DNA from 2 places in the Cupriavidus sp. 22TCCZM04-2 genome. Region 1 is predicted to be linked to the other one. Evidence: predicted binding sites of a transcription regulator. Region 1 holds the regulator's gene; the other holds the start of a gene.
What was found. The regulator FliA, encoded in region 1, starts transcription of late flagellar genes. The targets are predictions, from matches to a motif close to CTAAAGTTTNNNNNNNNNNNGCCGNTA.
Positions count from the first base shown of each region.

Region 2: AC3FKG_RS03780 (FliC/FljB family flagellin) is a predicted target of FliA. The motif match lies at 4,369-4,395, and genes of this name have one in related genera.

Region 1 is NZ_JBYOJS010000033.1:16,905-24,025, reverse strand. It holds gene flgD (flagellar hook assembly protein FlgD) at 1-221, opposite strand, end outside; gene flgC (flagellar basal body rod protein FlgC) at 246-653, opposite strand; gene flgB (flagellar basal body rod protein FlgB) at 669-1,076, opposite strand; gene flgA (flagellar basal body P-ring formation chaperone FlgA) at 1,315-2,064, shown strand; gene flgM (flagellar biosynthesis anti-sigma factor FlgM) at 2,211-2,519, shown strand; gene AC3FKG_RS28830 (flagella synthesis protein FlgN) at 2,531-2,992, shown strand; gene AC3FKG_RS28825 (NAD(P)/FAD-dependent oxidoreductase) at 3,005-4,234, opposite strand; gene AC3FKG_RS28820 (flagellar protein FlhE) at 4,508-4,915, opposite strand; gene AC3FKG_RS28815 (RNA polymerase sigma factor FliA) at 4,957-5,673, opposite strand; gene AC3FKG_RS28810 (MinD/ParA family ATP-binding protein) at 5,772-6,563, opposite strand; gene flhF (flagellar biosynthesis GTPase FlhF) at 6,575-7,121, opposite strand, start outside.
Region 2 is NZ_JBYOJS010000002.1:94,613-101,733, reverse strand. It holds gene fliK (flagellar hook-length control protein FliK) at 1-76, opposite strand, end outside; gene AC3FKG_RS03800 (flagellar protein FliT) at 207-554, opposite strand; gene fliS (flagellar export chaperone FliS) at 556-996, opposite strand; gene fliD (flagellar filament capping protein FliD) at 1,027-2,505, opposite strand; gene AC3FKG_RS03785 (flagellar protein FlaG) at 2,553-2,918, opposite strand; gene AC3FKG_RS03780 (FliC/FljB family flagellin) at 3,033-4,271, opposite strand; gene AC3FKG_RS03775 (RNA chaperone Hfq) at 4,519-4,839, opposite strand; gene AC3FKG_RS03770 (methyl-accepting chemotaxis protein) at 5,696-7,121, shown strand, end outside.

The DNA.
Region 1 (7,121 bases):
GTCTGCATGCTGCTCACGGTGGAAATCTGCGCCAGCTGCGAGGTGAGCTGCGAGTTGTCCATCGGATTGAGCGGATCCTGGTTGTTCATCTGCGTCACGAGCATCGTGAGGAAGTTGTTCTGCAGGTCCGCCGCGCTTGCGCTGCCGCTCTTGAGGGCGTCGTTGATGCCCGAAGTGCTGCTGGTGCTGCCGGTGCCGTTAACCGAGGAGGTAGTAGTCATGTCGCGTCGAAAATTCCGTTGTCGTTACTGGCCGATGGTCAGCGTCTTGAGCATCATGTTCTTGGCGCTGTTCAGCACCTCTACGTTCGCCTGGTAGGAACGCGAGGCCGAGATCATGTTGACCATCTCCTCCACCGGGTTGACGTTGGGCATCACCACGTAGCCCTCGGCATTGGCCATGGGGTGCGTGGGGTTGTGCACCAGGCGCGGCGGAGACGGGTCTTCCATCACGCCCTGCACCTGTACGCCGCCCACGTCGCTCTGGCCGGGCGTGGGTGCCATGCCGAAGATGACCTGCTTGGCGCGGTAGGCCTGCCCGTCGGGGCTGACCACGCTATCGGCATTGGCCAGGTTGGACGCGGTCACGTTCATGCGCTGCGACTGCGCCGCCATGGCCGAGCCCGCGACGTCGAAGATATTCATTGCTGGCATGCGTCTCTCCGGCGCTTACTGCTGGATCGCAGCCAGCATGGTCTTGATCTTGGAACTGACCACGGTCAGGTTGGACTCGAAGTGCACCGAGTTGTCGGCGAACGCCACACGCTCGGTATCCATTTCGACCGTGTTGCCGTCGACGCTCGACTGCAGCGGAATGCGGTAGGCCAGGTCGGCGTCGTCGCGGGTCGGCGCCTGCGCCGGCAAGTGACGCACGGACGTGGTCGACAGCGACACGCCTTCGGGACGGTGGCCGCGCTCGATGGTCTGCGCCAGCGTGTTCGAGAAATCGAAATCGCGGGCCTTGTAGCCCGGGGTATCCGCGTGCGCGATGTTGGAGGCAATCACCGACTGCCGCTGGGTCCGCAGGCTCAGCGCTTCCTGCTGGAAGCGAAATGCCGCGTCGAGTCTGTCAATCATGTAAGCATCTCCGTTTGGAGCAACCTTCAGGCAAACGACGAAGGGCGACCTTCTTCAGGGATCGCATCTTAGGTTCACCCCTGTCACGCCAATCGGATGAATAAGGACGGGAAATCCATGCAATTCGGAGGGCTTGCCTGGCACCGCCTCCCTACAATGGGACCCGTTTCCTTGCGTGCGGCTGCGGGATGGCTGAATCTTCCCGTGGCTGCCACATCGTCCTTGCTGGGATGAAGACATGAAGAAAGTTGATCGCGCCGCCACCCGGAAGGCGCTGGCCCTGCTGGCGGGAGGCGTCCTGTCAGCCATGGCCGGCACACCCATGGCCGCGCCGGCACAAGCCGCTCCGGTCGCCGCGCAGGCGCCTAATCCGTTTCCGGAAGACCCGGTGCGCGCATCGGTGGAGCAGTTCCTGCTGCGCCAGACGGCCGGCTTGCCGGGCAAGGCCAGCGTCCAGGTGCAGCCTCCGTCAGGCGGCCGCGCGCCGGAGTGCGTGTCGCCCGATCCGTTCCTGCCGCCGGGCGCTTCCCCCTGGGGCCGCGTCTCGGTCGGCGTGCGCTGCGGCGGCGAGCGGCCCTGGATCCGCTATATGCAGGCACGCGTGTCGGTCCTGTCCGATTACTACGTCGCCGCGCACGCGCTCGGCCCCGGCGAGCCAGTGACGCCGGCCGACCTGGAGGTGCGCCAGGGCGACCTGTCCACGCTGCCCAAGGCCGTGATCACCGACCCGGCGCAGGTCGTGGGCGCCGTCACCGCGAACCGCGTCGCGGCGGGCTCGCCAATGCGCAGCGACCTGCTGAAGAAGTCGATTGCCGTGAAGTCCGGGCAGACCGTCACCGTCGCGGTAGAAGGCGACGCGTTCCAGATCAGCAGCGAAGGCAAGGTCCTGGCCGATGCGGCCATTGGCAATACCGTGCAGATCCGCCTGCGCAACGGCCAGGTCGTCAGCGGCCTGGTGCGCAGCGGCGACACCGTCGTGCTGCAATGAACCACTGAGAGTGCATCATGGGGCACTGGAATGCAGGGCTGGCCGGCGTGCGACAATGCGTGCCAATCCCTGCCGTCGGGGCGACAATCTCCTAAAGATTTCGCCGCGGCGTCCGTAATGACAAGGGAACCCAGCAAGGAACGCCCGTGAAGATCAACCATTCTCCTACGTCCAGGCCGGCCGACGCCCCGGCTGCGGACAGCCCTGTGCGGCCGCAGCCCGCGCAGAGTGCTCCCGCCGCCCCTGCGAGCGGCGTGAGCGTGAGCCCTTTGGCCGCGCAGGTCCGTGAAATCGGTAGCCGCCTGGCCAACGAATCCGACGACGACATCGACACCGCCAAGGTCGAAGAGATCCGCCAGGCTATTGCCGAGGGCCGGATCAAGATCGACCCGGGCAAGATCGCCGATGGCCTGATTGCCACGTTGCGCGAACTGGGCCAGGGCGACGTCCACTGATAACAGCCACCATGAGCCAGCCCCTGATCCAGAGCCTGCAGAAAGAAGCCGAAGCCGTGACGGCGTTCGGCCAACTGCTCACGGAAGAACGCGAAGCCCTCAAGGACGGTGATTACCAGTCCCTGAGCGGGCTGCTCACGCGCAAGGTGGCGCTGGGTCAGGCGCTTTCGCGCCAGGTCGCCGCACGCGAGGCCCAGATGGGCGCGCTCGGCCTGCGCGCCGGCCCGCAGGGCCAGTTGCTTGGCCGCAATATCGAGCCGGCCGTGGGCGATGCCTGGCGCAAGCTCATTTTCGCCGCGCGCGGCGCACGCGACAAAAACCAGATCAATGGCGCGATCGTCTCCGCGCACCTGGATCACACGCGCGAAGCCATCAACGTGCTGCGCCAGCACAGCGGCGGCGATTCCGGACTGTACGGCAAGAACGGCAAGGCCGCCGCCGGCGGCGGCGGCGTTAGCCTGGCCAGCGGCTGAAGGCGGCGGCGTTCAGTCGTCGCAATACTGCCCGAGCACGCTGAGCCCCCGCTGAGGGTTTCTGACGAACGGATTCGAACGGTCCCATGCATAACCGGCCAGCACGGCGGAGATCATGCGGCGGATATCGGGCGTTGCATCTGGATGAAAGACGAGTTTCTGGAAACTTCCCGCATACCACGCATCGACGAACGTACGGAAGCAATCGACACCTGACTTCAGGATGCGCGCATAGTCGGCCTCCCAGTCCACCGTCTCGCCCGCGAATTCGCGCACGATGCATCCGGCCGCGAGGCTTGCCGACTTGAACGCGATCGTCACGCCTGACGAGAAGACGGGATCCAGGAATTCGCCCGCGTTGCCGAGCAACGCGTAGCCATTGCCCCACAGCGATTTCACGTTTGCCGCATAGCCCGCGATATGGCGTGCTGGGGTATCCCAGACGGCATTGGCCAGCAGGCCCGCCAGGGCCGGATCCTCGTTCACCAGTGCCTGCAGCCGCTCCGTGTCACTGCCCGCATAGCCGTCAAGGAAAGCCTTCTCGGCGACCACGCCCAGTGAACAGCGGCCGTTCGAAAACGGAATGGTCCAGTACCAGACATCCACATGCCGCGGATGAATCCCGACGCGAATCTTGTTGCGGTCGAAGGTGCCCGGCATCACGCGGTCTTCGACATGCGTGAAGATGGCGCTGCGCACCGGAAAGCCGGATGGCGTTTCGAGCTGCAGCAGCCGCGGCAGGATGCGCCCGAAGCCGGAGGCATCGAGCAGGAAGCGGCTGGTGACGCGGTAGCTGTTGCAATTGGGATCGCGCACGGTCACGACCGGCTGCGCCCCCGATACGTCCACGTCAGTCACCTGGTGCCGGAAGCGGACTTCCGCGCCCTGCTTCTCCGCTTCGCGGATCAGCACATGATCGAAATCGGCCCGCTGTACCTGGTAGGTGGTTCCCCAGCCGGACGAGAATTTGTCGCGGAAATCGAAATCGACATAACGGTCGCCACGCGCAAACGCCGCGCCGTTCTTGTACTGGAACCCGGCTTCGACCACGGCCTGCAGCATGCCGGCCGCCTCGATGTATTCCATGCTCTGCGGCAACAGGCTCTCGCCAATGGAAAAACGCGGGAAGGTCTCCTTCTCGAGCACCATCACGCCAATACCCCGGCGACGCAGCAGCCCGGCTGCCACGGAGCCCGCGGGCCCGGCGCCGATGATCAGCACGTCTGCAACTTGATCTTCCATTTGATCCTCCAACGCATTCAGCCCGCACGCAGCGCATGGCAAACTGAAGCTAGTGACGAGGCGGCCCCCTCCCCACAGGAAATCGCGACCTGCGGGATCCGACGGCATCGCTACGGAAGGGATGGGCAACAAGGGGCCGCGAACACTGTCGCGAGACAGTATGACCACATGCTACCGAATGAAGGGAAACGTGGAAACAGAACAGTGCCGGTGGTGCCAGGCGGCGATATCGATGTGGGTTTGGTCGTCACACCGGCGCTGGCACGCTGTCGGTCAACGGAACCCCACGATCACCTGATTGCTCTTGCCCTGCAGCAGAGGCGCCACCGCACCCTGCCCGGGCAGCCTGAAGGCAAACACAAAGCCCTGGGTCGCGTCGTCGCCATCGAAGGCGTCGGTCTTGCCTTCAGACTGCGGCAGCATCACGCAACGCTGGGCATTGCAGAGGTAAGCCTGCAGATCCACCGGCGGTGTCGCGACAAAGCTGTAGTGCCAGCGCACCGAGGTGATGATGCCTTCGGATTGCGGCAGGTTGCCGCTTGGCAGGATCGGAGGAGAAACGGTGCGCTGGCCGCGGCCATACAGCGCCGGTCCATTGACCGATGCGCTCCAGGCATGCCGGGTGCCGGCCTCGGGCGCGGCCCACGCTGCGGTGGCGATCGCCGCCAGCACGGCCGCCATGGCATGCTGGACACCCCGTCCGATGCCAGACCGGCCGCGCATCAGAGCATGCCGCGCAATTGATTGCGCAGGCGCGTGATCGCCTGCCCGCGGATCTGGCAGACGCGCGATTCGGTCACCTCGAGCACCGCGCCGATCTCGCGCAGGTTGAGTTCCTGGTCATAGCACAGCGACAGCACGAGCTTCTCGCGCTCGGGCAGCCGGTCGATGGCGCGGATCAGCGCTTCGCGCATGCCGTTCTCCATCAGCTGCGTGAGCGGATTGCCGTCTTCGCTGACGCCAAGATGGCGGTCGAGAAAGTCTTCTTCGCCCGAGCGCTCGAAGTCTTCGTAGTGAAGGAGCTGGCAGCCATAGACCTCGTTGAGCAAGACCTGGTAGTCGTCCAGCGGCATTTCCAGTTCCTGCGCGACTTCCGAGTCGAGCGGTGCGCGGCCGAGCTTCTGTTCCAGGCCGCGCTGCGTGCGCTCGATGCGCCGCGTGAACTGGCGCAGGCTGCGCGACTGCCAGTCGTTGGCCCGCACCTCGTCAAGCATGGCGCCGCGGATACGCTGGCTGGCGTAGGTCTCGAATCGCGCGCCATGCGTATCCTCATAGCGCTTGGCCGCGTCGAGCAGGCCGATCATGCCGGCCTGGATCAGGTCATCGATCTGCACGCTGGCCGGCAGCTTGGCCGCCAGTTGCAGCGCGATGCGGCGCACCAGCTGCGCGTGGGTCTTGACCACGTCGGCCTGTTCGAGCTTTCCCTGGATCGTGTACATGGTGGAATTCTCGTGAATGCTTGCTTGCAAAGCCTGCCCGCATGGCGGGCCGGCGGGGTCAGGGGCGGGGTCGTCTTCCGTTGCGAACGGTCATGCGTTCAGGCCGCCACGGCGGATGGCGCGGCCGTGACCCGCTCTGCGCGCAACGGCCATGCGCCAATGCCACTGGCCGCCCGGCGCAATGCAATCGTGGCTGGCGCAGCCGGGTAGGCTTCCACCACGCAGCGCCCGAGCTGCACGCTGCGCGTCACCAGCGGATCGGCAGGCAGCCAGCCAGCGCTACTGATCTCGACGCCAAGGTACTGCCGCGCGGTGCGCGCGAGGTTTCCGGCAATGGCTTGCACCGCGGCGTCGGTGGCCGCCATGTTGACCACCAGGTGGAAATGCCGGCAGGCGTGCAGATGGTGCAGGCGCTTGATGCAGGCATAGGCCGCGGTGATCGAGGCCAGCTCCGGACGCATCACCACCAGCACGTTGTGCGCGGCGCCCGCCAGCGCGGAGAGCGCACCATCCGCGTCCGTCATGGCATCGATCAGCACGCTGCGAAAGCCGGACAGCGAATCCGGCCATTGCGCGACGTTCGACTGTGGCGTACCAGCCGGCAATACCGCGGCAGCGCCAGCCGGACGCGCACCGAGCGCAGCCTCCAGCGTCAGGCGGCCTGCCCGGACGTCGGCAAACGAGCCGGCGGGCTCCGCGCCGGTCAGTCTTACGGCATGGCCGGCCCGGTCCTCATCGACGAGCAGCACGCGTTCGCCTTGCATCGACAAGGCATGCACCAGGCCACAGGCAATGGTGGTCGCCCCCGCCCCCTGTCCGCTGGCCACCACGGCGATGCGGCGCGTGACGCGCGGCGCCAGCATGCGTCGCAGGCTCTCGGCCTGGTCCATCGCCAGCGTGCTCACGACGTGACTCCGGGAGCCATGAGTTCGGGCAGTCCGGACAACGAACCGGCCGGCGCCGCCACAGCGGGCCGCGCGGCACCGATGGCAGCAACGGTGTTGTCGCTTTCGAGGAGATCAACGGTGTCGGGCGTGCCATCCGACTGGCGGCCCGGATAGCTTTCCAGCACGTCCAGCAAGGCCAGCAGGCGGCCCATGCCTTCATTCAGCACCGGACCGGCCACCGCGGCGCTGCCCGGCTGGCGCGGCCCGCTGCGGCCCGCCAGGCGGGCCAGGAAGGCCGGCGCCGTAGCCGTCGGCGAATGTTCCAGGCGCAGCGCGGTCACGCCCAGCTGGAGCGCCGCCAGGCCGCCGCCGGCGGCGCTGGCGCCTTCGCCGTCTTGCGCGAAATGGTCCAGCGCATGGCGCAGCGTGCGGAACTGGACTTCGGCGTTGTCCGCCCACAGCGACCAGCGCGCGGCATGCGCGGCGTGGCCCGACAGTTGCGGATCGCACAGCAGATAGCGTGTATCGAGCAGCTCGCCCGAGACGTAGTCGACCGTCCTG
Region 2 (7,121 bases), on a different contig from region 1:
ACAGGGTCGGCCGCGGCGTCTGCGTATCGGGACGCGAAGTCAGTGAGGCGTCGGGGGGCAGGAGCAGGCCGGTCATGGTGCAAGCCAGTAGGACGTAGGGCCGCGGTTGCGGTGGCGTGGTCGGCTGTCAGGGACCGGGGACCGGGGCGGTAGGATGCTGACGCAGGGGCGTGGCATGCGGGCAGGCTTCGCGGCCGCCCGCAGGATCAGATGGCCAAGCCGTAGGCTTGGCCGAGTTCCTGCTTGCGGCGGGAATTGCCCAGCAGTGCCTCGAGCTGCGACAGCTGCGGCATGACGATCTGGCGGATGGCGGCGTCGTGCGCAAGAATGCCTTCGAGCAGGCGATAGCGGCGGGTGCGCTCCTCTGCCGATGGCGCCGGTTGGGGGCCGAGCGTACGCAGCTGGTCGACTTCGGCGACATAGACCTGTTGCAGCTCGCTCATCGCATCCCAGTTGCCGGCGCGGGCCGCGTCCAGCATCTGCTCGGAAAGCAGCAGCAGTTCTTTGTAGCCGCGGGTGACCGGGCTTGAGGCTTCATGTTCAAGCGGGCGCATCTCAGTTCTCCACGGCCAGCGAGGGCGTTGGTGCCTGTGCCAGCGCGGCGGCGGGCGGTTGCTCGCCGATCTGCGCCCACGCGGACGCGAGGTTGGCGAGCAGGCCGTCGACCTCGGTCAGCAGCGTGGCGTCGTTGCGCAGGTTGGCCTGCAGCAGGCGGCGCGACATGTAGTCATACAACGCTTCGAGATCCGCTGCGATCTCGCCGCCCGCCTCGTGGTCGAGCGCGGCATTCAGGCCATTGACGATGATGTCGATCGCCTTCGAAATGGCATTGCCCTTGGCCGGGATATCGCCGGCTTCCAGGTGGAAGCGCGCGCTGGCGATGGCGGCGCGCGCGCCGTCAAACAGCATGACGATCAGCCGGTGAGGGCTGGCGTTCATGGCCCCGGTCTGGACGCCGACCTGGGAATAGGCGTTGATGGCGTTACGCGCGTACATGGCGTTCGGCTCCCGTGATGGCTTGCTGGATTACTTGCTGCTCGACGAGTTGTTCAAGGCATTGAATTGCTGCGTCAGGTAGCTGCTGGTGTTCTTCATCTGGGACATGATCACGTCCAGCTGGGTGAACTGCGCGCGGTAGTTGGCAATGGTGGCATTGACGCGGTCCTGAGTCGAGCTGTACTGATCTTGCAGGTCCTTCATGCTCCGGTTGATGCCGTCGGTGGCTGCGGTCAGGGCCCCCTTGCTGCTGGTCAGCGCGGTGATGGTCGTACTCAGCTGGTTGCCGTAGCCACTGGTGCCGTCGGTATTGCCGAACAGCGCGGCAACGCCCGTCGGATTGTCGTTCAAGGCTTTGGTCAGCTTGGTGGTGTCGAGCGCCATCGTGCCGTCGATCTGGAACGTCACGCCAACCTGTGCCAGTGCCGTGATGGCGTTCGAGCCGCTGCCAGGCTGCTGCGTGTTGAGCACGCTGCGGATCTGGGTCTGGATGGTGCGCAGCACGCCGTCGCCCGTGAGCGGCGAGCCCGTCTTGGTGGTTGGATCGTAGGCTGACAGGCTGGTAGCCGCCTTTTGCAGGTTGTTGTAGGCCGTGACGAAAGCCTGCACGCCATTCTGGATCGATGCGGTGTCGCGCTGGACCGTGACGTTGCTGGTGCCGGTCTGCGCGAGCGACAGCGTCACGCCCTGCACGGCGTCGGTGACCTGGTTGCTGGGACTCTGGATCGCGATGTTATTGACGGTCAGCGCCGCGTTCTGGGCGGTCACGGTCTGCTGCAGGTTCTGCGTGCCGGCCGGGTCGTTGGCGACCAGGTCGGACAGCGCGCTGGTACCGTCGCTCGATGCCACCGAGATGCGCATGCTGTTGGTGGCGCCGGTGTTGTTTGAGTTCAGGACCAGGCGATAAGGCATGCCGGAGCCGTCGTTGATGATGCTGGCGGTGACGCCCGCGTTGGCCTTGTTGATGGCATCGCGGATCCCTTGCAGGGTGTTGTTGCTGCTGTCGATCTTGATGTCGAAGCCGGTCGAGCCTGTGTTGGCCGTGAAGCTGGCTCCGCTGTACTTGCCGTAGGTGGCGCTGGCCGTATTGGTGTCGAGCGTGCCGCCGGTGATGGCGCCGAAGTCGATATGGATCGTGCCCGTGCCGATGGCGGCATCCTGCTTGGCCTGCCCCGCGCCCACCAGCGACTGGGCCTGAGCCAGGGCGGTAACGTTGATGGCATAGCTGCCGGAGGCGGCGGTGGTGCTGCCCGTGGCGCCGAGCACGCCGGTGTTGCTGGAGGTGGCGGTCGAGGTGTTGAAGAAGCTAGGCTTGGACAGCTGGTTGGCCGTCCCCTGGAATGCGGCGAGCATGCTCTGCAGTTGGCCATAGGCCGACAGCTTGGTCTGGTAGCTGGTCTGCTTCTGCTGGATGACCGTCAGCGGCGCCTGCTCGGCGGTAGTGAGCTGATCCAGCAGCGAGCCCAGGTCGAGTCCCGAGCCAACGCCGAGATTAGAGATTGTTGCCATGTCTACTACTCCAGTGTGCTACTTCAATTCCTGACCTGCCGGGCGGCTCATGCCGTCTGGCGCACGAACAGTCCCTGCAGCTGCATCATCGCGTCGGAGATGCGCACCAACTCTTCAGTGGGAATCTGCCGGATCACTTCGCCGCTGCGCTTGTCCATGACCTTGGTTATGACGCGGTGGCTGGTGCTGTCGATTTCAAACTGCACGCTGACCGAGGCGGTACGCAGTGCGTCGGTCAGGCGCTCGAGCGCGGCATCGAGCGAAGGCGATGGCGGCTTGCTGTCTGGCTTGGCATCGCCGGGCATGCCCGGCGCGGCTGTGTCGGGACTGGTCACGCGACGTTCCGGCCACTCGGTCATTTTGGCGGCCAGCGCAGGAGCTTGCGCGGACGAAGTGGTAGCGGCAGTTGCCATGATCGTCTCGACTCAGTGGTTGCTTGAAATACTTTCCCAGGACCGAAGCCCTGGGGAAACATTCCACGACAGCGCCGGGCACGAGGCCCGGCACCGGTGTTGCGCGTCAGTCGATTAACGCAGCAGCGACAGCACGCCTTGCGTGGTCTGGTTGGCCTGGGCCAGGACCGAGGTACCAGCTTGCTGCAGGATGTTGGCGCGGGTCATGTTCGACACTTCCGTTGCGTAGTCGGCATCCTGGATGCGCGAACGCGACGACGACAGGTTGGTGATCGTCGTGCCCAGGTTGGCGATGCTGGAATCCAGGCGGTTCTGGATCGAACCCAGCGAGCTCTTCAGGTTGTCCACCTTCTGCAGGGCGGCGTCCACCGTGGCCAACGGGTTGGCCGAAGCGCCTGCCGTCAGGTTGGCGGCAGTCAGCTTGCTGGTGTCGAGGCTGAAGGCTGCGGTGCCCGAGGTGGTGGTGGTGTCGGCGGAAGCCGGGTCCAGGGCAACGTAGGTGTACATCGTCGTGCCGTTGGTCGCGCTCGTCATGCCTTGGTTCTTCAGCGCCTGGGCTTCTGCATTGCTTGCCGGGGTGATGGCGACCTGGGCGAACATATTGCCGTTCTTGTCGACCACTGCGTTGGCGCCGATGGCGACGCTGCCCGAAGCGATACCCAGCGTGGTAGCCAGGGTGCCGGCGGTCTTTTCCGAAACGGTGCTGGCCGAGACGTTGGTCGTTGCGCCGTAGGCGGCCTGGAAGTCGGCAGCGGCGGCGTCAGCCACGCCGACCATGTTGGTGGTGCCGTCGAACGTGGCAGCACCATTGGCTTGCGGGCCATTCACGTTGAAGCTCTGCAGGCCGAGGGTCTTGGTGCTGATTTCCTGCAGATTCACCGAGATGGTCTGGCCATCGTTGGCGCCGACCTGGATGTTCACGGCCTTGGCGGTCGACGACAGCACCTTCACGCCGTTGAAGTCGGTCTGTGCCGACAGGCGGTCGATTTCCGACATACGCTGGCCGATTTCGTCCTGGATCGACTTCAGGTCGGAAGCCGAGTTCGAGCCGTTGGCGGCCTGCACCGACAGCGTACGGATACGTTGCAGGTTGTTGGTCACTTCGGTCAGGGCGCCTTCAGTCGTCTGAGCCAGCGAGATACCGTCGTTGGCGTTGCGCTGGGCTTGCGTCAGGCCGTTGATGTTCGAGGTGAAACGGTTGGCAATGGCCAGGCCAGCGGCATCGTCCTTGGCGCTGTTGATGCGCAGGCCCGACGACAGGCGCTGGATCGCGGTGTTCAGCGACGATTGCGAAGCGTTCAGGTTGTTCTGAGTCATCAGAGACAACGAGTTCGTATTGATGATGGACGCCATGGTTGCGACTCCTATTTGCAGTGATTTACACAGTCCGGCGGGTGCCGTAACGTTGGCCGACTGCGTTGCAGTGCTGTAGTGCCTCCGTTGCAAAGGTTATCGACCGGGCTTTGGAAAGGTTTAGAGTGATCTTTGCAGCCACTCTGCGCGGGGAAGGGGCGGTGCCATGAGCCGCTATCGGCAAGGCGTTGCCGGCGGCCACCTCTGCGTGAGATACGGGAAAGAGAGCTTTCGTACCGCTGTGGCCTCAACGCCGCCGCCGCTTGCGCGGCATATAGATAGGCACGAAATCCGGTGACGGATCCGGTTGCGGCGCAGGCAGGGCTTCGCCGCCAGCGCTGGCAGGCGCGACCATGGCAATCGCATGCTTGTACACCGCGATCGGCTTGCGGTCGTCCAGGTCCTTGCCCAGCACCAGCACATATTCGTCCACGGCGATTGCGATGCCTTGCAGCCGGGTCCCGTTGCACAGGTGCACGACAAGCGGCGCCCGGCTGACGGCATGGAGCGACAGTTGCTGGTCCTGCAGTTTCTGGCCGTTTCGCGGGGGCCTGGTTTCCTTCTTCACGACGACTCCGGAAGAGCCCGCATGGGTTCTGGCGGCTGATGGCGGTCCGCCGACCGGTACCCTCGAGAAGTATGGTCCGGTCAGCGAGATGGGCGAAACATTCGATCTCGATACCGGTGCGGGGACGGGCCGCGTAGACAGGATCCGGCAAGAGATCGTTGTCTTCCGCGCGCTTGCCTGCGCCGGTGCAGCCAGGTGAGAAGGGGAATACTTCAGGGATGAGGGTAACAAATTTTTACAAAGACCGACGAAACGGGCGTTGTCGAGAAGTTAGAGGTTTTACTCTAAACAGTAAGTTGTCGGTGCGCCGATCTTTGGGTAGGGGCCTGTCGACCACAGGTCGACAGGCCGCCCTGGCATTCCAGAAATGCTGATGGGCTCGGAAGGCAGGAATAAGTGAATGCTGACATGTCAATCCTGTGGTCTGGCGGATGCACGCAATGCGGCGCGGGTAAAGCGCAGCATCAGGCTCATCCAGCCCCGGCTTCACTGATAGAAGCAGGATTTACACCTCATGTAAGCACGTTTATATTCATGCCAGAGCTAACTGGCTCTGAGCAGTCCTGGAAAGCCTACGAGCACCCCGCGCGTGGGCTTCTTTTTTTGGCCCGCGTCGAACTGGCTGCGCCTCTCGGCGCACCGCAGCCATGTGGCCATCGGGATGCCTGGCAGGATTAAAAGGCACACGCCGGCCTCGCCATCGGAAGAAATGCGGGGACTTTTCCTGCCAATTCCAAATTCCCTTCAAGAAGTGTTCGGTCATCGCCGATAGGCAGCCGTGCGCCGGTTGCCAGCGGCAACGATCCCGTGCGCGCTCGACAAGAACATTGATCTAGGAATGTCCGGAGGGAGTGAGATGGCCTGGTTGCGAAATCTCGGCATAGGGACCCGCCTGTCCCTGGCCTTTACGCTGGTGGTGGTGCTCCTGATCGGCGTCGCTGTCTATGGCGTGACATCGCTGGCGGGCATGAATGCCTCCATGCACATGACCGTGGAGGGACGCCTGCTGAAGGTCATCGACCTTGGCCACGTCAAGGAGAACGCGCTGGAAATCGGCGTGATGGTGCGTGATGCCGCTCTCACCGAAGATGCTGCGCTGGTCCAGCGCAATACGCAGCGTATCGAAGGCATGCGCAAGGACATGGGCGGCACGCTTGACGCGCTGGGCAAGCTGATCGCGGCTTCCGGCCGACCCGACCTGCAGAAAACCTTCTCCGATCTCAATACCGCGCGCGACGCATATAACGGCCAGCTCAACATGGTCCTGCGCCAGCTGGGCTCGGGCGAATTCGCCGGCGCGCGCTCGGCGCTGGTAGCGACCCTTCCTGCCGCGCAAGCGCCGTATTTCGAGAAGCTCGATGAGATCATGGCCGGCGGGCGCAACCTCGCCCTGGCCGCCGTCAAGCAGGCCGACGAAGGCTTTGCCTGGACCCGCAATGTGCTGCTCGGCCTGACCGCACTGGCGGTGCTGCTGGCGGTGGTGATGGGGACGGCGATCACACGCTCGATCACCGGCCCCGCGCGAGACGCGCTGGAAGCCGCCGAGGCCCTGGCCACGGGCAACCTGCGCCATGCGTTCACCGTGCGCAGCAGCGACGAAATGGGCCGCATGCTGACGGCGCTGGAGCGTGCGTTCCGGCACTTGGCGGCACTGGTGCATGGCATCCAGCAGGCCTCCGGCTCGATTGACGGGGCCACGCGCGAGATCGCGCGCGGCAACACCGACCTGTCCCAGCGTACGGAGCAGCAGGCCGCTTCGCTGGAACAGACCGCCGCGTCGATGGAACAGCTCACCTCCACCGTGCGCCAGAACGCCGATAACGCCCGGCAAGCCAACCAGCTTGCGGTCAGCGCCTCCGAGGTGGCTAGCGAAGGCGGCCGCGTCGTGCGCGACGTGGTGCAGACCATGGACAGCATCTCCAAATCGTCCACGCAGGTGGCTGAGATTACCGGCGTCATCGAAAGCATCGCCTTCCAGACCAATATCCTGGCGCTCAATGCCGCAGTGGAGGCCGCGCGCGCGGGTGAGCAGGGCCGGGGGTTCGCGGTCGTGGCCACCGAGGTCCGCAACCTTGCGCAGCGCTCGTCGGCTGCGGCCAAGGAGATCGCCGGGCTGATCGGCGGCTCGGTGCGGCAGGTGCAGGATGGCGCGCGCCAGGCCGAACAGGCCGGCAGGACGATGGACGACATCGTCGGCGCCGTGCGGCGCGTGACCGACATCATGGGCGAGATTTCCGCGGCCAGCTCGGAGCAGACGTCGGGCATCGAGCAAGTCAGCCTGG